DNA from 4 places in the Peribacillus sp. TH27 genome. Region 2 is predicted to be linked to each of the others. Evidence: riboswitches for the same ligand, from Rfam matches in the RefSeq annotation. Region 2 holds a riboswitch; each other region holds the start of a gene.
The links. A riboswitch is a leader RNA that binds a small molecule or an ion and turns the genes downstream of it on or off. The one in region 2 is predicted to bind thiamine pyrophosphate.
Positions count from the first base shown of each region.

Region 1 (4,942 bases), 1.1 Mb from region 2:
TGCTTCAAGGATGGTCACTGCAGATACAGAACCTGTTTCAGTGCAATCGAGGCTTAAATGGTTTGAGGAACATCATTCAGAAAAACGACCGCTTTATATTATTACATTCGAAGGAAAAACTGCTGGATGGATGAGTTTTCAATCTTTCTATGGTAGGCCAGCCTATGATTCCACTGCCGAGATCAGCATATATATTGATGATTATTTCCGGGGAAAAGGAATTGGACAAATTTCGATTCAAAAGGCAATTGAAGTGAGTCCAAAATTAGGAGTTAAGACACTACTTGGTTTCATATTTGCTCACAATACACCGAGCATAAGACTGTTTTCTAAATTTGGTTTTGAAGAATGGGCGCATTTACCTCAAGTTGCCGAGCTAGATGGTATTGAACGGGATTTAGTAATCCTTGGTAAGCGTGTTAATATTTGAATTTCATTATTTAAAAGCTATTGCCTTCATTCAGCAGTAGCCTTTTTTAGTTTCAATGAAGAAATCTATTTTAAAGTCACTGACGAAATTTAAAAATCACTATAAACTTTCTTAAGCAAAAAATATTGTGATTTTCATTTATTTGTTATAGCATTTAACAGCGAATCCAATTCTTGACTTGCTTGAACAGTTAGAAGGCTTGTAAAACCATAATCAGTCTGCCAATTTAATCATTTCCCGTCTCTTTTCTTCTATTCTTTCTACGGTTATCTGTGGGGGCATCTATAGTCACTTCCTATTTATTCAATTTTCTTACATCTTTTATGATAAAGAAATAAGTAGTTAAAATCAACCATATATGGAAATTAAAATGTGTTATTCCACAAGGTAAATGTGACAAAAAGCCTATTCTATTCCCTGTTTGTGTATTTTTTGTGACATTTTATATTCTTGACAAATATAAAAAAGCATTCACTCATGTACACTGCGAATGCTTTAATAATATTCATCAGATTAAATAATATTTTAAGATAGTAAAGTATTTTAAGAACTCTTACTATGTCATCCACTCTGAAGGAGACTCGATATTAGGTCTATTTATAACAATCTTATATTCATCTTCAAGCACTTTTAAAGGAACATCATAAAGATGTCTTTCATCAGAGGTTTTATAAACTCCATTCGCTAATAACTCTTCAATCAGCAATGCCTTCCTCTGTTCAATTCTCTTAAATAATTCTGCCATGTAAATGGCTCCTTTCCTTGTCTTCATCAGCCCGCCTTCATATGAGCTAAATTGTAGTAACAGGTATCATTTTCACCAAATTATATCTTTTCTATTATGTCACTAAACGTTATTTCACAAAAATAAAAGCCTCTTCTAATTCAAGAAGAGGCTTACAGTAGTCCGTTCGGCTCTTCTTATCTTCCAAGCGTATGCTTGTTGGATGTAGCACAGTTCCCAAAATGGGTCTGCTGCCGAGGTTTCTTTGGGCCAAGTCCCTCCACCTCTCTGGATAAGAATTCAATATATAAATGATGTAGACATGATTTTATCCCAATATTCTTCAAAAGTCAATCACATGGTTCTCCCTTTTTTTGATAGGTATTCTCTATAGACCCCATTCAAATTGGGTTGCAATTTCCTGGCTTTCTGATATGATGTCAGTAATTACATACATTCACACCACTAGGGGAGTCTTTTTAAGACTGAGATGGAATTTGTTCCGGACCCTTTGAACCTGAACCGGATCATACCGGCGGAGGGAAGTGGATGATATCGTCTTTAAACACATGACTTTATCCATCTGCCCCGCTCCGTATTTCAGGAGCGGTTTTTTTTTTCAGATGGAAAAGGTGAATAATTAGACTGCTAGGGGAGCACTTTTGCTGAGAATCAAACCCTTTGCACCTGATCTGGTCATACCAGCGGAGGGAAGCAGGCTGTAAGAAGGAATTTGCTTCTTCCTCGGTAACAGCCGCTTTCTTTCAGAGAGCGGTTTTTTTGTTGATCAGATAGTGTATGCACACTTTACAATTTTAGTAAATTTTAAATTTCAAGGAGGATGTACCATGGAGAATACAAAATTAGAAACCTTCAGTGATAGACTTCATGAACGGGCAAAAGGAATCTGGAAAAGGAACCATACACATCCCTTTGTTCAGGCGATTGGAGATGGGACGCTTTCAGAAAAGAAATTTGCCTATTACCTAAAGCAGGACTATATCTATCTTATGGATTATTCCAAACTCTTTGCGTTAGGAGTCATCAAAGCTCATAATCTCGAAACCATGGCTAAGTTTGCAAGTATTTTGAATGAAACCCTTCAAGTAGAAATGGATATCCATCGACATTATGCTTTGGAGTTCGGAATCAGCTCAATCGAATTGGAAAATACAGAACCTACTCCAACCACTCTAGCTTATACGGGTTACATGCTAAATGCAGCCCAAAATGGGACTTTGGCCGACCTGATAGCCTGCCTCCTTCCATGCGCCTGGGATTATTATGAGATCGGTTTGCTATTAAAAGAACAAAATGGTGAAGCATTAGAAAACAATCGCTATGCTGATTGGATTAAATCATATTCGTCTCCTGAATTCGGTGAAGCACACAAATGGCTGATTGCTTTGTTGGAAGAGTTAACAGAAGGCATGCCTGAAAAGGAACTTCTTAGATTAGAGAAGCATTTTTTGGTGACTTCCCGTTATGAATATTTATTCTGGGATATGGTTCAAAATGAGCAGGATTGGCCACTGTAGGATGTTGGCATGATGATGAATCCAATCAAGAAAATGACGTTGACTGCCATGATCACGGCCATTACTACCATAACTAGTTCATTCATTTTCATCCCGGCCGGATTTGCAAAAATCTTTCCGATTCAGCATCTGGCAAATGTCATGACAGCCGTTTTATTGGGACCGGCTTATGCGGTAACACAAGCTTTTTTAGTTTCCATCATTAGAAACATGTCTGGTACAGGTTCAATTTTCGCCTTTCCTGGCAGCATGATCGGTGCACTATTGGCTGCCGTCCTTTATCGAAAAACACAAAGCTTGAAATTCGCTTGTTTAGGGGAAGTGATAGGGACCGGCATTCTTGGATCCCTAGCTTGTTATCCCCTTGCTGTCCTCCTATTGGGAGAAAAAGCAGCTATTTTTGGTTTTTTACCAGCTTTTATGCTTAGTTCATTCGCAGGTGCCATTTTAGCTTTCATTTTACTGAAAATACTTTTAAAAAATAATTATATGAAGGGGTTTTTTTATGAAAACAGCGTTAACCATCGCAGGCTCTGACTCAGGGGGCGGTGCTGGAATACAAGCTGATTTAAAAACATTTTCTGCACATGGGGTTTTTGGAATGTCTGTCATTACAGCTGTAACGGCACAAAATACAATGGAGGTACGTTCAGTACAAGCTATAGATACAGGTATCATAACGGATCAAATTGCAGCTATTTTTGAAGATATACACGTCGATGCAGTAAAAATAGGTATGCTTGGATCAAAAGAAATAGTTGAAACAGTCGCCGCGTCTCTAAATACCTTCTTACCCGCAATCGTTATCCTTGATCCTGTCATGATTTCCAAAAGCGGCCATCATTTGCTCGATGAAAAAGCTGTCTCTGCTTTAAAAACAGAATTACTGCCGCTTGCAACACTTGTAACACCGAATGTACCCGAAGCCGAAGTCCTTACTGGCTTGTCGATTCGAACGAAGCAAGATTTTTACGAGGCTTGTATATCAATTAAAGAACTTGGGGCAAAAGCGGTTTTACTTAAAGGAGGCCATTCAGCAGGGAATCCAAATGATCTTTTTTATGACGGAACTGACTTTTTCTGGATTAAAGGAGAACGCATTCATACAAAAAACACCCATGGGACAGGCTGTACTCTGTCATCCGCCATTACATCCAATCTGGCAAACGGACTACCTTTAAGACAATCCATTGAACAAGCCAAGACATATATTTCTGAAGCCATACGAAATAGCTTTTCACTCGGTAAGGGGCACGGACCCGTCCATCATTTTTATTCATTTTCAAAAGAAGAAAGGAGTGATTTAATATGAATGTTTCCGTTTCAGACTTATTCTTTCAGGTCAGAGAAAGTAAACCGCTCGTTCACCAAATCACTAACTTTGTTACGGTCAATGACTGTGCCAATGCCACTCTTGCCATCGGTGGTTCACCTGTTATGACATCTAGCCCAAGAGAAGTCGAGGAGATGGTCAAATTGGCTGATGCTCTGGTCCTGAACTTCGGTACGATTGATGATAAAGCCTTGGAAGCAATGGAGATTGCCGGTAAGACAGCGAATTCCCTTAATATCCCAGTTATTTTGGACCCAGTGGGAGTTGGTGCAACTTCCTATCGTACAGAACAAGTGGCAGAGCTCCTGAAGAAAGTTACCTTCCAAATCATCCGCGGAAATGCGAGTGAAATCCATCGGTTAATGGGTGGGGATATCGTTACACGTGGAGTGGATTCAGGTGAACTTGCGATTAGCAATGCAGAACTGGCAGCACGTGCGGCTAATAAATTGCATTGTGTCGTCGTAGTGAGTGGCGCCAAAGATGCTGTTAGCGATGGTAAAAATACGTCCATTATCGATAATGGTAATCCTCTATTAACGAGTGTTACAGGTACTGGCTGTATGGCTACTGCTCTTATCGGAACTTTTTCCGGAGTCACAGACAATTTCTATGCTGCGGCAGTTGCCGGGATCTCAACAATGAGCATTTCCGGGGAACTTGCTGCTGCAAAACTTCAAAAAGATGAAGGAACTGGAACGTTTCGTGTGCGATTAATCGATGCGATATCAAGAATAGATAAGGAAATTTGGATAAATGAGGTGAAATTATATGAAGAAGTCTCAAATTGATTTAAGCCTATATTTAGTGACAGAAGAGTCCATAGCAATAGAAGATTTGACCAAAATCATAGCAGAGGCGGTTTCTGGAGGAGTCTCGATCGTACAACTTAGAGAGAAAAACAATTCCTCCCTCTC
Region 1 covers NZ_JAEKEV010000002.1:1,588,432-1,593,373, forward strand. The annotation lists gene JFU24_RS09040 (GNAT family N-acetyltransferase) at 1-430, shown strand, start outside; partial or broken gene JFU24_RS31285 (Spo0E family sporulation regulatory protein-aspartic acid phosphatase) at 565-639, opposite strand; gene JFU24_RS09050 (Fur-regulated basic protein FbpA) at 987-1,202, opposite strand; SAM riboswitch class I at 1,349-1,453, opposite strand; TPP riboswitch at 1,612-1,715, shown strand; TPP riboswitch at 1,795-1,884, shown strand; gene tenA (thiaminase II) at 2,003-2,692, shown strand; gene thiW (energy coupling factor transporter S component ThiW) at 2,708-3,229, shown strand; gene thiD (bifunctional hydroxymethylpyrimidine kinase/phosphomethylpyrimidine kinase) at 3,198-4,004, shown strand; gene thiM (hydroxyethylthiazole kinase) at 4,001-4,816, shown strand; gene thiE (thiamine phosphate synthase) at 4,797-4,942, shown strand, end outside.
Region 1: another riboswitch for thiamine pyrophosphate. It lies ahead of tenA (thiaminase II); the one in region 2 lies ahead of tenA (thiaminase II).

Region 2 (4,942 bases):
CTTAGGAACGGAAAGGTTTTCAAGGACGAAGGCAATTTCTTCATCTGCAAATGGCATACAAAACTGACTATCTGGGTCTTGAAAAACATATCCCCATGAAGAAGGGCTCTCCAGTTCTTTCGCTTTCATCGGGACTTCAATGGAATGTGGGATCAGCCCACTTAACACTTGCAAAAGTGTAGACTTTCCACATCCGGACGGTCCCAACAATAGAACTTTTTCACCTTTATCAAACGAGACGGATAAGTCCTTGAATATCAAGGACTCATCACCGGGAAACTTCAATCTTAACTTTTCAACAAGAGCTATTCGTTCCATACTTATCAACCTCTACTTTTGATCCAGTGCAGCATAATCCTTACTTGATACTGGACGAACTAGATTAGTTACTCCTGTTGCTTCTAATACTTTTACTAGATAGTAAGCAAATACACCAGCAAAGAAAATTGACCCGATAAATCTTGCAATCATAAATAATAGTAAATTCCAAAGAGAGAGGGCACCAATTTCTCCGTATGCAAAATCCATGAGGACCGATCCTACACATGAAGCTATCGCCGCTAATACAGCAACCGACATATTAAACTTTTTATACCTGAACGCCATAAACACCAGTTCCGCGAATACTCCTTGTACAACTCCATATAAGAGTACGGTTAATCCCCACGGTGAACCTAAAAAGAATTCACCGGACGCTGCCGCGATTTCTGCCAACAGAGCCACACCCGGTTTCCTCATAACTAAAAAAGCAACGGGCCCTGCTATAAACCACATTCCATAAATTAATTGATCTACATGTAACCCTAATGGTTTAACGGAATAATATATCGATCCCCAAAGGATATAAACTATTCCAAATGCGACGGCAATCACGATTGTGACTAAAATATCCGTTAATTTCAACCCTTTTCTCATTGTCAATCTCCTTTATACTTCTAATGTTTCCTTATGCACTGGCCAAGTTTCTAAGCGATAAGCCATTTCCCAAAATGAGTATTCATATTGACTGCTAAGGATAAAATGCTCTTTCATTCTTTCTTTGTCTTCTTCCGTTACTTTTTCAGCGATCTCATCAAGTCTCGCGATTTGTTCTTCTACCAACGTACGGAACCATTCTCCTCCGTATGCCGCAATCCACTCTTGATAAATTGGCTCATCAGGTATACACCCTTGCAGTTTTTCACCTATTTCATAGTACAGCCAGTAACACGGTAAGATGGCCGCAATCACATCCCCTAAATGGCCAGAATACGCGGCACGATACATATGGGATGTGTAGGCATAGGCAGTAGGAGCAGGCTTAAAGTTTTTCCTTTCTTCTTCTGTAATACCTAATCTCTCAGAAAAATTTTCATGAAGCTTTAATTCAGCTTCATATGTTCCTTGTGCATGGCTTGCTAGTCGACTAGTTGTATGTAAATCTGTTGCTTTGACTGCACCTAAAGCTTGAACTCTAGCAAAGTGAGATAAATAATATGCATCTTGCATGACATAAAAACGAAAACACTCTACTGGCAATGTGCCATCTCCAATTCCTCTAACAAACGGGTGATTGAAGCTTGCTTCCCAAATATGATCTACTTCTTTACGAATGACCTCTGAAAATTTCATTTTCTATACCTCCAAATTTGTATTTTATTAAGCAATGAAACTGGATAAATAATGATTGGTAACCTATAATCACCTCTTTTGAGCAAATAAAAAACCACTTCCTTTACCGACGTAAAGAAAGTGGTTGTACTTGAAATAATACATAAACGTATTGTTTCATGACCCCACTTCCCTACGCTGGTGTAAACCAGATCAGGTTCTAAGGGTCTTAAAGTTATACTTTAATCTCAGCTTCTGCGGTAAAATTGACTTTTACCTGTAAAGCACCCCTAGTGGTACAAATTGTATATTTAGTTCATTTGCCTTTATATTAACACGTTCAATCTAATTGTCAAACTTATTAAATAAAGTTTTTTTAGTAATGTATAAAATCCAACGATATGTTAAATAAAAAATCGCCTAACATACTCTTTGGAAATCGAACTTAATCACATAAAAAATATTCTCTATTAACCTTAAGCAAAGTTTATTTTACTATTAATCCTGCTTTCCTAATTATCGTTGGTACTGTTTATGAAGCTGAGCCGCTATGATATTCTTTTGGATTTCGGATGTACCTTCATAAATTCTCGTAATACGTGCATCACGATAAAAACGTTCAATGGGATATTCAGAAATGTAACCAATCCCTCCATGAATTTGGAGAGCCTTATCAGCTACACGATTATACGTTTCTGAACCAAGTAACTTGACCATAGCCGCATTTTTAATGACGTTCTTTTTTTGATCAACCATCCACGCAACGCGATAGGTCATGGATCGAAGGGCTTCTGTATCTAATGCCATATCTGCCAAGTAATGTTGAATAATTTGTTGTTCGAAGATTGGTTTGTCGAACTGAATTCTCATATGAGCAAAATCAATCGACATCTCAAGTAATTTTTCACACGACCCTAGGTTTCGTGCTGCCATTCCTGCACGTCCATTCGCCAAGATTTTCAGGGCATTCATATACCCTTGCCCCTCTTCACCCAATACATTCTCAACTGGAACTTCACAATCCTCAAAGAAAATTTCAGAAGAATGTGAACCATGAAGGCCCATTTTCCGTTCGATTTTTCCTAGTTGAAATCCTGGGGAGTCTTTTTCGACGATAAAAGATGTGATTCCTTTTGCACCCTTAGAAGGATCTGTAACAGCCATTACTGTAAACACATCTGCGATTGGAGCATTAGTAATGTAATGTTTGCTTCCATTCAGGATATACTTTTCACCCTTTTTAACCGCTGTTGTTTTCAGATTTGAGGCATGTGAACCTGCGCTTGGTTCAGTTAAAGCAAAAGCGCCAATTCTGTCACCTGATGCCATGTCAGGTAAATATCTGCGTTTTTGTTCTTCATTTCCCATCTCTACAATTCCAACGCCGCCAATTCCCGTATGTCCGCCTATTACTGTTGTATAACCGTTATGTGTTCTTCCCAACTCCTCTAGAATGGCGCATTTCCCTACCATATCAATGCCTAACCCACCATATTCTACAGGAATGCTAAGGCCAAACAGTCCCATTTCTTTCGATTTCCCCATAATGATTTCTGGGATTTCATTGCTTTCTTCAATTAACATGGCATGTGGTTCTACTTCGTTATCAATAAATTCTCGGATTCCTTGTTTTAAAATTTTGATATCGTCTGAAAATTCAAAATTCACGGTATTTTCTCCCCCTTCTATTGGTATTAGGTTTAATTCCTTAACCCGATTTCTTTTACATATAGGAGGATACTATTCTCCTAAGCTTCGAAATAATACAAATGGCTATCAAATCAAACAAAATCAACCTATTTGACCCACTGGGTGATTAAAAATCCTAAGAAATATTTTCAGGCTATAGTTTTACTTTTTGTGATTACCATTTAATCAGTTTCATAAAGTCAAACCATGGTTAAGCCGCCATTGACGGAAAGAGTTTGCCCAGTTACATATCCTGCTTCTTCCGAAACAAAATAGGCCACAGCACCGGCAATATCTTCTGGTTGAGCTAAACGACGGAACGGAATCGCTTTCTCCAAAGCTCCAGCTATTCCTTCATTGTAAGAACCAATTTCTTGAAATAAAGGCGTGTCGGCTGGACCTGGCGCAATACAATTGATGTTAAGCTTATGACGTGCCATTTCTCTTGCTATTGTTTTCGTGAACGCAATGACCCCACCCTTAGCAGCCGAATAGACGGCCTCACCGCTAGATCCAATTCTTGCTGCATCCGACGCAATATTGACTACCTTTCCGTAACCGTTTTCAATCATAAGCGGTAAAATTTCCTTACAAGTATGAACTTGACCCAGTAAATTAATATCGATAATCCTTTTCCAAGTGCTTGGATCACTTTTTAGGAAAGGTTCTACTTTGTCCCATCCTGCATTATTAACCAATACATCAATCTTTTGATAAAGGCTCACTGATTCTTCAACTGCTTTTTTCACACTCTCTAAACTCGTTACATCACAATAGACGGCCTTAGCTTCATAACCCGCTTGCTCAATTAAAGAAACAGTTTCTTCTGCGTTTTTACTATTGATATCGGCCACAACAATGTTCATATTTCGAGAGGCTAATGTTTTAGCAATCTCTCTACCAATTCCGCTTCCTGCTCCAGTGATAAATGCTACTCGGTTATTCATCATAAATCCCTCCATTTTTATCATGAAATTGCTATGTGGTTACATTAACTGGTCCTATATTTTGTCTTGTATCTTTTCGTTTATCATTTCCCGAAGATGGAACTTCTGGATTTTCCCGCTAGGAGTACGCGGAAAATCATCCATGATTTCAAGTTGTTCTGGCCAATATTGTTTGGCCAAACCTTTTTCATATAGAAATTTCTTTAATGATTCCATTGTAATCGGGCTCTTCCCTGGTCTTACGCTGATACATGCACATGCTTTTTCCTGAAGCCTAACATCTGGTACAGCAATGACCTGCACGCTTGAAATATCCGGGTGTTCATATAATACGTTTTCTACGTAAGCGACTGGTATATTTTCACCTCCACGAATGATAATGTCTTTGTTTCTTCCAGAAATCCTGATATATCCTTCTTCATCCATAATTGCTCGATCACCGGTAATGAACCATCCGTCCTTATGTTCTGCAATGGTGTCATCAATCCTCTTCAAATACCCGACAAATAGGGCAGGACCCCTAGCAAGTAAATCACCTTCTTCATTTGGAGCGCAGATCTTTCCTTCAAAATTCACTACTTTCAACTCCATTTCCGGAAATGGAACCCCATCGGTATTTGTCAGTTTTTCTGCTGAATCTTCAAGTCTCGTCAAGGTCACTAGGCCATCTTCTGTTTGTCCCCATCCTGACAATATTTTGAACCGTACTTTTTCTG
Region 2 covers NZ_JAEKEV010000002.1:493,137-498,078, forward strand. The annotation lists gene JFU24_RS03870 (ABC transporter ATP-binding protein) at 1-318, opposite strand, end outside; gene JFU24_RS03875 (ECF transporter S component) at 331-915, opposite strand; gene tenA (thiaminase II) at 928-1,611, opposite strand; TPP riboswitch at 1,764-1,892, opposite strand; gene JFU24_RS03885 (acyl-CoA dehydrogenase family protein) at 2,107-3,258, opposite strand; gene JFU24_RS03890 (SDR family NAD(P)-dependent oxidoreductase) at 3,480-4,226, opposite strand; gene JFU24_RS03895 (AMP-binding protein) at 4,281-4,942, opposite strand, start outside.

Region 3 (4,942 bases), 1.8 Mb from region 2:
AAATAAGGAAAAACTCGCATGTGAACTTTTTTAAGTTTTCATGAGCAAATAGGGTAAGCCTTTTGATATTTCAAAGAAAGATGAAGGCATTTTACCGATAGTTATTCTTTTTCTAATGGTTGTGGTTTATTATTGTAATAGTGTAATTTTTTCGAATTCAATGGTAGGGAAAAGAGGGTGAGCATTTTGGTAAAGGCAGTTTTTTTTGATTTAGATGATACGTTACTTTGGGATCAGAAGAGTGTGAAAGAGGCTTTTATAGCGACATGCGAATTGGCAAAGGCGAAATATGATTTGAATGTTGACGAGTTTGAGGAAGCGGTACGGAAAGAAGCACGTGAGCTTTATTCTTCTTATGATACATATGAATTTACGCAAATGATCGGTATCAACCCGTTTGAAGGACTTTGGGGTAATTTTCAAGATGATCATGATGAATTCCGTAAGATGGCCGAGATTGTACCAGCTTATCGGAAAGAGGCATGGACAAGAGGCTTGAAGGCATTAGGGATAGATGACCCGGCATTTGGTCTTGAGCTAGCAGAACGTTTCCCTGCTGAGAGACGGAAAAAACCATTTATTTATGAAGAAACATTCCAGGTGTTAGATGAGTTAAAAGGGAAGTACAAATTGTTATTGCTGACGAATGGTTCGCCTGAGCTTCAAAATACGAAGCTTGAAATCACGCCTGAGTTAGTTCCTTATTTCGATCAAATCGTTATTTCCGGCGCGTTTGGACGTGGGAAACCGGATGCTTCTATTTTCGAGCATGCATTAGAAATCATGGAGCTTGATAAGCATGAAGTATTAATGGTCGGCGACAATTTAATGACGGATATCCTTGGTGCATCACGTGCAGGCATTAAATCGGTTTGGATAAACCGTCATGATAAGGAACGGAATGAAGTCATCCCTAATTATGAAATTACGCATTTAGAGGAGCTTTTTCCTATCCTTGAGAGTCTAAATAAATAACGGATATATCCCCTTCAAGTAGTAAGTTCAAAAAAACTTAACTTGGAGGGGATTTTATTTAATTCAAAACATGGCATTAAAATAATAGGACTTTGAATTTATTTACAAACCAAAATGGATGGTATATAGTTACCATGTAATAATTAATATTATTCAGACTAGGGGTGTCCAATAAAAGTTGGGCTGAGAGAGAAGCGCGTTAAAGCTTCTTAACCCTCAGGACCTGATCTGGTTCATACCAGCGTGGGGAAGTTAGAATCTACTATTCAATGACATGTAATTTGGTCATTTCTGTAGTCATACTAACTTTAGCCGGGTCTTAAATATGAGACCTGGCTTTTTCGTGCGAAAATGGATTGGATTTTGTCCTTTTTAATCTAACTTAAAAAGGAGAAATGAAATCATGAGTAATTCAGTAAATGACATGAACGTTTCAATTATGTCCAATTTTGCAGGAAGTAAAAAAGTTTATGTAGAGGGGTCTAGACCTGATATAAAAGTTCCTATGCGTGAAATTAAACTAAGTCCCACAACAGGAGCATTTGGTGAAGAGGAAAATTTACCTCTACGCGTATATGATACTAGCGGTTTCTATACGGATTCTGAGTATTCTATTGATATTCGTAAAGGTCTTGACCCTATTAGACGCAACTGGGTTCTTGAACGGGAAGACGTTGAAGAGTATGTGGGGCGTAAAATAAAACCAGAAGATAATGGGTATAAAAAAGTTGAGTCTCATTCCAAAGCAGAAGTTTTTCCGGGATTGATAAGAAATCCTTTGCGTGCAAAGAAGGGGAGAAACATAACCCAACTCCATTATGCTCGTAAAGGTATCATTACCCCAGAAATGGAGTTTATTTCGATTAGAGAAAGTGTTTCCGCTGAGTTTGTACGAGATGAAGTAGCTAGCGGGCGGGCCATTATACCGGCTAATATTAACCATCCTGAAAGTGAGCCGATGATTATCGGACGTAATTTTCATGTGAAAATAAATGCGAATATTGGGAATTCAGCGGTTAGTTCATCCATCGAAAATGAAGTAGAAAAAATGACTTGGGCCACTCGCTGGGGAGCCGATAACATCATGGATCTCTCTACCGGAAAAAATATACACACAACCCGTGAATGGATTATTAGAAATTCGCCTGTACCTGTTGGAACAGTACCGATTTATCAAGCGCTTGAAAAAGTAGATGGAGTCGCTGAAAATTTAACATGGGAGGTTTTTCGGGATACTTTAATTGAGCAGGCTGAGCAAGGTGTTGATTACTTTACCATACATGCTGGTGTGCTTCTGCGATATATCCCATTAACAGCAAAGCGGATGACGGGAATTGTTTCCCGTGGGGGTTCTATTATGGCTCAATGGTGTCTGGCTCATCATGAAGAAAGCTTCCTCTATACTCATTTTGAAGAAATCTGTGAAATCATGAAAGCATATGATGTATCTTTCTCATTAGGAGATGGACTTCGTCCTGGATCTATTGCAGATGCAAACGACGAGGCGCAATTTGCGGAATTGGAAACATTGGGTGAACTAACAAAGATTGCTTGGAAACATGATGTACAAGTTATGGTTGAGGGGCCCGGTCACGTTCCAATGCATTTAATTAAAGAAAATATGGATAAGCAACTGGAAGTTTGTCAAGAAGCCCCATTCTATACATTGGGACCCCTAACAACTGATATAGCTCCTGGCTACGATCATATTACTTCTGCGATTGGGGCTGCCATGATTGGCTGGTTTGGAACTGCGATGCTTTGTTATGTGACACCGAAAGAGCACCTTGGTCTTCCAAATAAAGAGGATGTTCGAATAGGGGTTATTACGTATAAAATTGCAGCCCATGCCGCTGACCTAGCAAAAGGCCATCCAAATGCTCAAAAACGAGATGATGCCCTTTCAAAAGCAAGATTCGAATTTCGTTGGAGAGATCAGTTTAATCTATCGCTCGATCCTGAAAGAGCCGTTGAATATCACGATGAAACTCTGCCTGCTGAGGGTGCCAAAACAGCTCACTTTTGTTCAATGTGCGGTCCTAAATTCTGCAGCATGAGAATCTCACAAGATATTCGTGATTTAGCTAAAGAAAAAGGGCTTGGTTTTGAGTCTGTAATTGATGAAGGCTTGAAAGAAAAAGCGAATGAATTTAGAAACACAGACGGAAAAATCTATCAATAATATGGACGAAAAGGAGAATTCGATGAATCGAGTAATCCAGATTAAAGTTGAAATAAAACAGTTGGAAAATCAGCTGGATCAGCTTAAAAAAGAGCTGAGTATTTTTCGGGAAAATTGTAATCATGAATTTGTAAAAAATGATTATTTACAAGAATGCACAAAGTGCCACTTAATTGAGAGTCTGCAATGGTAGGGATTTCTCGATTAAATAACTTTGGATTCTTGGTATTCTAGTAAGTAGAAAAATTGCAAATCAATAAGACTTTAATGCTCCTTGGGATTATTCAGTTTTATAAGTATTAAGGAGAAAAAGGACTAACCATCCTTTTTCCTTATTTTTCATAAGCACCGAATCAGACTTTGAGAAAGTTCCATAGATACCCTCGGCATTACCTTTCTCTTTTATAAGTATAAGTTACCCCAGGTATTTTTCTTTATCCTATATGTCCCTCATTTCTTCGGATCATGTTAGTCATAAAAACCAGTGTATAAAGGAACGTGGCTTTATTAGGTTTTCATGGAAGGGTTTTGCACGGATATTCTTGTTTTGTTTTAACATACTAAGCTTGTCCACATCATAAAACAAGGAGGGAATTTACATGATGCAAAATCAACAAGGTCAAACACACGAGAATATGCAAACAGGTGCTATACCCCCACAAATGAATCACGGTGGTCACGAAGTATTCGATGTACATGAAGTGTTGTCGGGAACGATTGGTACTTTAAACACTTATATGCTTTTGCGTCAGCATGTACAGGATCAGGAATTACTGGACATTCTGGATCGTCAATATCAGTTCATCCAAGATGAATATAACCTTTCATTAGAGTGCTTTCAATCTGGCCAGGACCCATCCAAACGAACACAGAGTTACAACATGAATCAAGGTAACGATTTTATATATGGATTGACACCAACTCAGCCAAAGAAACCTTTGCAATCCGTATCGGAAATTACGGATGAATGCATTTCAGGCTTGATGCTTGGGGCAGTGAAGTCTGCTGCTTCTTTAAAAGCAATGTCTGCACTTGAAATTACAAACCCAGTTGTGCGTCGCGTATTTGCAGCTTCTGTTCCGAACTGCATTGAAATGGCATATGAGATTTCGATATATCAAAACAAACATCATTACTACCAAGTTCCACAGCTTGCACAGCAGGATATGCAACAAATGTTGAATTCATATTCACCCGCACAAGGAAATAACAACGTAAGCCATTAATTAAAAAACAAACAAAATCTAAAAAAACTAGCAAATTTATTCCGACCAGTTAGATAACTATAGCAATTTATTAAGGGATAGGACTAAGCACCGTAAGTCCTATCCCTTCAATAATATTAACCAGTGTTGTTTCCTTATTATTGTTTCATCTGATTTATTTCCTGAACACAATTTTGGACAAGAGTTACAGCCTGGCTCATAGTTGCTCCTCCACCAAATGCTGCCGTCACTCCGATTGCTTCCAGGATTTCTTGTTCTGAACACCCTTGATCAAGGCATCCTTTAGTATGGTAGATAATACAGTATTCATCTTGAGAATATAAGCTTATGCCTAAAGCGATAAGCTGTTTCTCTTTCTTAGATAATAGACCTTCTTTAAAGCATTCTTCCGTAAAGGAATTGAATTTCTCAGCGAGCTCAGGCATTTTATCCGTAAAAATACCAATACCAGCTTTATAATCGTGAAGAGTAATTTCTGTAGTGTTTTTTGCTTCAAATTCCATATCCCATTCAACTCCATCCATAATAATCTTTCATCAAAAATTAGTATGAACTAAAC
Region 3 covers NZ_JAEKEV010000002.1:2,289,693-2,294,634, reverse strand. The annotation lists gene JFU24_RS12505 (histidine phosphatase family protein) at 1-6, shown strand, start outside; gene JFU24_RS12500 (HAD family hydrolase) at 187-975, shown strand; TPP riboswitch at 1,126-1,242, shown strand; gene thiC (phosphomethylpyrimidine synthase ThiC) at 1,376-3,157, shown strand; gene JFU24_RS12490 (hypothetical protein) at 3,180-3,350, shown strand; gene JFU24_RS12485 (spore coat protein) at 3,760-4,383, shown strand; gene JFU24_RS12480 (carboxymuconolactone decarboxylase family protein) at 4,521-4,886, opposite strand.
Region 3: another riboswitch for thiamine pyrophosphate. It lies ahead of thiC (phosphomethylpyrimidine synthase ThiC); the one in region 2 lies ahead of tenA (thiaminase II).

Region 4 (4,942 bases), 4.1 Mb from region 2:
TGTATTTCTTCTTCGTAACAAACATCAGGTGTGATGGAAATGTGGTACCCGTTTTTGACCATTCTTTCTACTGTTTGGATATCCCCTTTAAACCAATGAAAATGGGCCTTTGTAATTTGATTTTTCTCTAATAGGTCGCAAACAACAGGCGCATCATCATAGACCGCATGAAGAATAACTGGTTTTTCAAACTCTTTCGCAAAAGCAAGGAACCTATCAAGTATCTCTATGTACTCTGATGTATCTATACTGGGATTTTCTTGCCTTAAGTAATATGGCAGCCCTACCTCACCTACAGCAAACATATTGTGCCTATGTCCCCGCATCCAACTCAATAAATCATTCACTTCTTCTTCACTTGGGAGGGACTGCTCAGGATGAAAACCAAAGGCAGGCTTAATACGTGAATCTTTGATGGAAAGCTGATAATTTTTTATGGACGAGGTCAAATTCATGGAAACAGTTAGCAAGGATTCCACTTGTGCCTTTTCCATATCAGTGAGAATCTGCTTCTGCTTACTTTCATCATACCTATCCAAATGGATATGGCTGTCGATGATTTTCATTTTATATTCCCTCCTAACTTAAGTAGTAAAAGTTGGCTTTAGTGCGGCATATAATTCTCTCTTCAAATTGAAAAATTCATCACTAAGAAGCTGTTCCTCACTTCTTGGCCTTGGAAATGGAACTACAACTTCTTTGATGACAGTTGCTGGTTTTGCTGATAACACGTATATTCTATCGGAAAGGAAAACCGCTTCATCAATGCTATGCGTAACAAAAAGCACCGACCTCCGATTTTCTTCCCAAACAGACATCAGCCATTTTTGCATTTGCAATCTTGTCAGTTCATCCAAGGCAGAAAAGGGTTCGTCCAAGCACATCAATTCCTGTGGACTTAAAATACTTCGAATAAACGCAGCTCTTTGCTTCATGCCGCCAGATAATTCGTGCGGATATGCTTTCTCGTACTCTTCTAATCCGGCTTTCATCAATAGAGCTTTTGCCATTTCTTTATCTTTAACCCCCGAAAGCTCGCTTCCTAGCAAAACATTTTCTAATACCGTTCTCCAAGGTAAAAGGGATGGCTGCTGAGGCATATAGCTTATATGACCCTTTAAGCCATTTATTTTTTTACTGTCCAGTGAAATGATGCCATGATGCGGCTTCAAAATGCCCCCGATTAGGTGAAACAATGTACTTTTCCCACTGCCAGATGGCCCAAGGATGGTTACAAACTCTCCATCATCCACATAGAAATTTATATTCTCTAAAATATTCTGTTTACCATCGAAAGAATAGGAGACATCTTTAATTTGCAGCTTCATCCTTTTCACCCTCCTTTCTCTTCCATGAAACAAAGTATCTTTCAAGTATGGTAATGATTCCAAAAAAGAGAAGACTCAGTCCCATAATGATAAAAATGGAAACAAACACCCGATCTGTCCTAAATGAAGAGGATGCGAGCGTCATATAAACACCTATCCCCGATTTAGCCCCAAGCCACTCCGAAATAACCGCCCCCATTACACTGTAAGTGGCCGAAATTTTCAGTCCAGAGAAAATGAACGGAATCGAGTGAGGAAGTTCTAGCTTCCAAAATAGTTGCATTTTCCCTGCTCCCATCATCTTGAAATAATGCTTAAGTTCATAAGGAGTCTGGCGAAAACCGTCCAATGAAGCAACAGCGAGAGGGAAAAAACATACGAGAGAAATCACAATCAGCTTCGGCAGCATACCAAAGCCAAACCAGATGACTAGAAGCGGCGCCAAAACGATGATAGGAATATTTTGTGATAGAATGAGAAGCGGATAAACCGCATCTTTTACACCAGGAAAAAGGTGTAAGAGAGCAGCAATTACTAAGCCAATACAGCTTCCAATAAAAAAACCAGATAATGCAAGGTTAGTAGTTGATATAAGGTGTCCAAAAAGGCTATGAAACGACTCTATTCCCTCGATAAAAATGGCTGATGGAGCAGGAAGTAGCCATTTTTCAACCTTTAATAAGCCTGTTGCTAACTCCCACACTATTAGCAACAATAATAAAAGAAAGAAGGGAGCCCCCTTCTTCCAAATCTTTCTTCCGCTCATGGCCGATATTTCTCCGTTAACGTATCCATCGTGATTCCGCTAGGCTGGTACAATATTTTCACTTGGGAAATGACATTCGGCGAACCTATTTCAATCATTCTCACATTCATTTTTTCTATAACGGCCAGAAGCTCAGAAAGCTCACCTTCCATTGTTGTTTCAAGCGGGTGCACCTCGTACTTGACACCTGATTCATCGATGATTTTGATCGCTTCATCGACTAAGGGGATGACATTTTCCCCTTTAGGAATAATTTGTATACTAATTAATGAGTTTGCCATTGTAGTTCCTCCTATTGTGGTAAAAATTCATTGGTAAATGCTTTCTCAGGATCGAAATCACCTTCAAGAAGATTATTTTCAGTCATCCACTCACTATAATTCTTCCAAATTTCAAGCTTTTGTTCACCCCATCTAGGAGCATCATCCTGATACTTAGATGCAAGCCACTTCTGGCTTTTCTTCACTAGCTTTTTATCTAGATCTGGTGCAGCCTTGATTAAAATGTCTGCCGCATCATCAGGATTCTTAATCGCAAACTGGTACCCTTTCGAAGTTGCCTCTACGAACGCTTTAACAGTATCTGGATCCTCTTTAATCATCTTTTCATTTGTGGTCAAAACAGGCGTATAGTAATCGAGCTTATCTGAGTAATCAGTTAAGTAAACCATATTCAGCTTTTCATTTCGCAATTCAGCCTCAATACCTGTCCATCCATAATAAATCCAAGCGAAATCAATATCTCTTTTCACTGAAGTGAAAAAATCCGAGTCGCCTGTATTTACTATTTCCACTTTATTTACATCCGCATTATCTTTTGTCATGAGAGATTCGATGATAGCCTTTTCAACTGGAGACCCCCAGCCACCATACGTTTTCCCTTCAAAATCCTTAGGTGTTTTAATATTTTTAGCCACAGGAGAAGCGAATCCTGAGGTATTATGCTGGATGACAGCCGCTAACGAAACAATCGGCACGCCTTGCACACGAGCCTGTGTAATGCCCTCCTGGTAGCTCACGCCAAATTCTGATTTCCCTGAAGCCACAAGCTTATCAGCTCCTGCCTCACCTGGCATGATAATTTCTACATCCAGGCCTTGTTCTTTAAAATACCCTTTTTCCTTCGCTACATACAATCCTGTATGGTTTGTATTCGGTGTCCAATCGAGAACAACCGAAACCTTTTTTAATTCTTTATTGTCTTCATTTTTACCTGCTTCTTCCTTTTCAGTAGTGCCGCCAGCACCACATCCAGCTAAAAGGAATAACAAAGTTATCAGTGGCAATAATTTATTCACTATTTTTCCTCCTACACATTATATAAGGTCCATATGCCGAAACTTTATTGGGTGCCAGTCCCCATCCAAATAATAGATTAAAAAACAAAAACGCCCGAGGATGAATTCGGACGTTAACATACAAAACAGAAAGTCAGTCATAATATGTTCCCTCCGCTGGCATCATCCAGATCAGGTTCAAAGAGTCAGCATCTTAAGGACGCAATCTCAGCCAGCAATACCGGCTCCCCTACATTTCTTGCACATATGAACTTTTCTCTCTCATTATATCAATTCATACAGAAAAGGGAATACTAATTTGCTTCTTCTAACGATGGGCCATTCTGATCATCCTCAGTAATAGGAATAAAATTTGATCAGTATTGTTCAGCAACTCATATAATAATTATTATTACACTGTAGATAGTTCTTGAACTACTTGAATTAATCATTTAATTTTGTGACCAAGAGGTGGATATGATTATGATAAAAATTAATCAAAAATGGTTAGATGTCAGTCAAATCCAACCAGGTATAATATCTGAAAAAGCATTAGAAATTCTCCAATTAATGTGGAAATATCCGAATATTTTTGTATATAAGACAATGGAAGATCTTAAATTCGATATAGAGATGAGGCTGCAAGTCAATAAAGCTGCCGTTTCGTTAGATAAGAGTAATCCTGAATTTACAATACTCGAGGATTCTGTATGCAATGAACAATATTGGCGACTTACAAAAGATGGAGCATTTGAGCTTAAACCAAGCGTACCCCCTCATCTGGCACTTGAGGATATTTTCATTAACGGAAGTCTTTACGCTTTCGAATGCGGGACAGCGATAGTCATTGTTTTTTTAAAAGCTGTTTTAGATACGGTTGGTCCTAAGAATTTTGACCGTCTTTTTTCAGGCCTTACTCTTTATGACTGGCACTATCCGCAGAATTTGATTCTTCGAGTTCATGAAGGGACGGGTTATGTACCAGGCGACTGTGTTTACTTCAAAAACCCAGATTACGACCCGAGCACTCCAGAATGGCAAGGGGAAAATGCGATATTCCTTGGAGAAAACCTCTTTTATGGCCATGGGATTGGGATTACCAATCAACAAGGAATCATCGATGAATTAAATAGCAATAGAAAGTGGAATGCCATCATATCAGCGTTCCTAACAAAGCATATTGTAAGCATAAATAGTTCCCACTATAGTCAATTCAAGCCAAATATCCCCCGTAATAACTCCGTGTCGCTTCATGACTGCCTATCCAATATAATTGTTTCTGAAATAGGCTCGAGAACTTTTCTAGCGTAGGATTAACCGTTTCTCTTATTAAAGATATAGATTTTGAATCATTTTTCGTTTATTTTAATAGCTTGTGAAACTCGACACTGACTAACAATTTTTTTCAGAGTGACGTGTATCACTATAAAAAAAACGCTTGGGAAATGGATTTCCTCAAGCGTTTTTTTCTTTTTATGCACCAAAGTTTCTTTTTTCTTTAAACCTACGTGTCCCTGCCTTCCCCCATTTTGTAATGGAAAGCGTATAAACCACCAAGGCAGACCAAATGAA
Region 4 covers NZ_JAEKEV010000002.1:4,548,861-4,553,802, reverse strand. The annotation lists gene JFU24_RS23255 (TatD family hydrolase) at 1-566, opposite strand, end outside; gene JFU24_RS23250 (ABC transporter ATP-binding protein) at 585-1,328, opposite strand; gene JFU24_RS23245 (ABC transporter permease) at 1,312-2,094, opposite strand; gene JFU24_RS23240 (thiamine-binding protein) at 2,091-2,375, opposite strand; gene JFU24_RS23235 (ABC transporter substrate-binding protein) at 2,387-3,391, opposite strand; TPP riboswitch at 3,523-3,632, opposite strand; gene JFU24_RS23230 (protein-glutamine gamma-glutamyltransferase) at 3,854-4,681, shown strand; gene rarD (EamA family transporter RarD) at 4,844-4,942, opposite strand, start outside.
Region 4: another riboswitch for thiamine pyrophosphate. It lies ahead of JFU24_RS23235 (ABC transporter substrate-binding protein); the one in region 2 lies ahead of tenA (thiaminase II).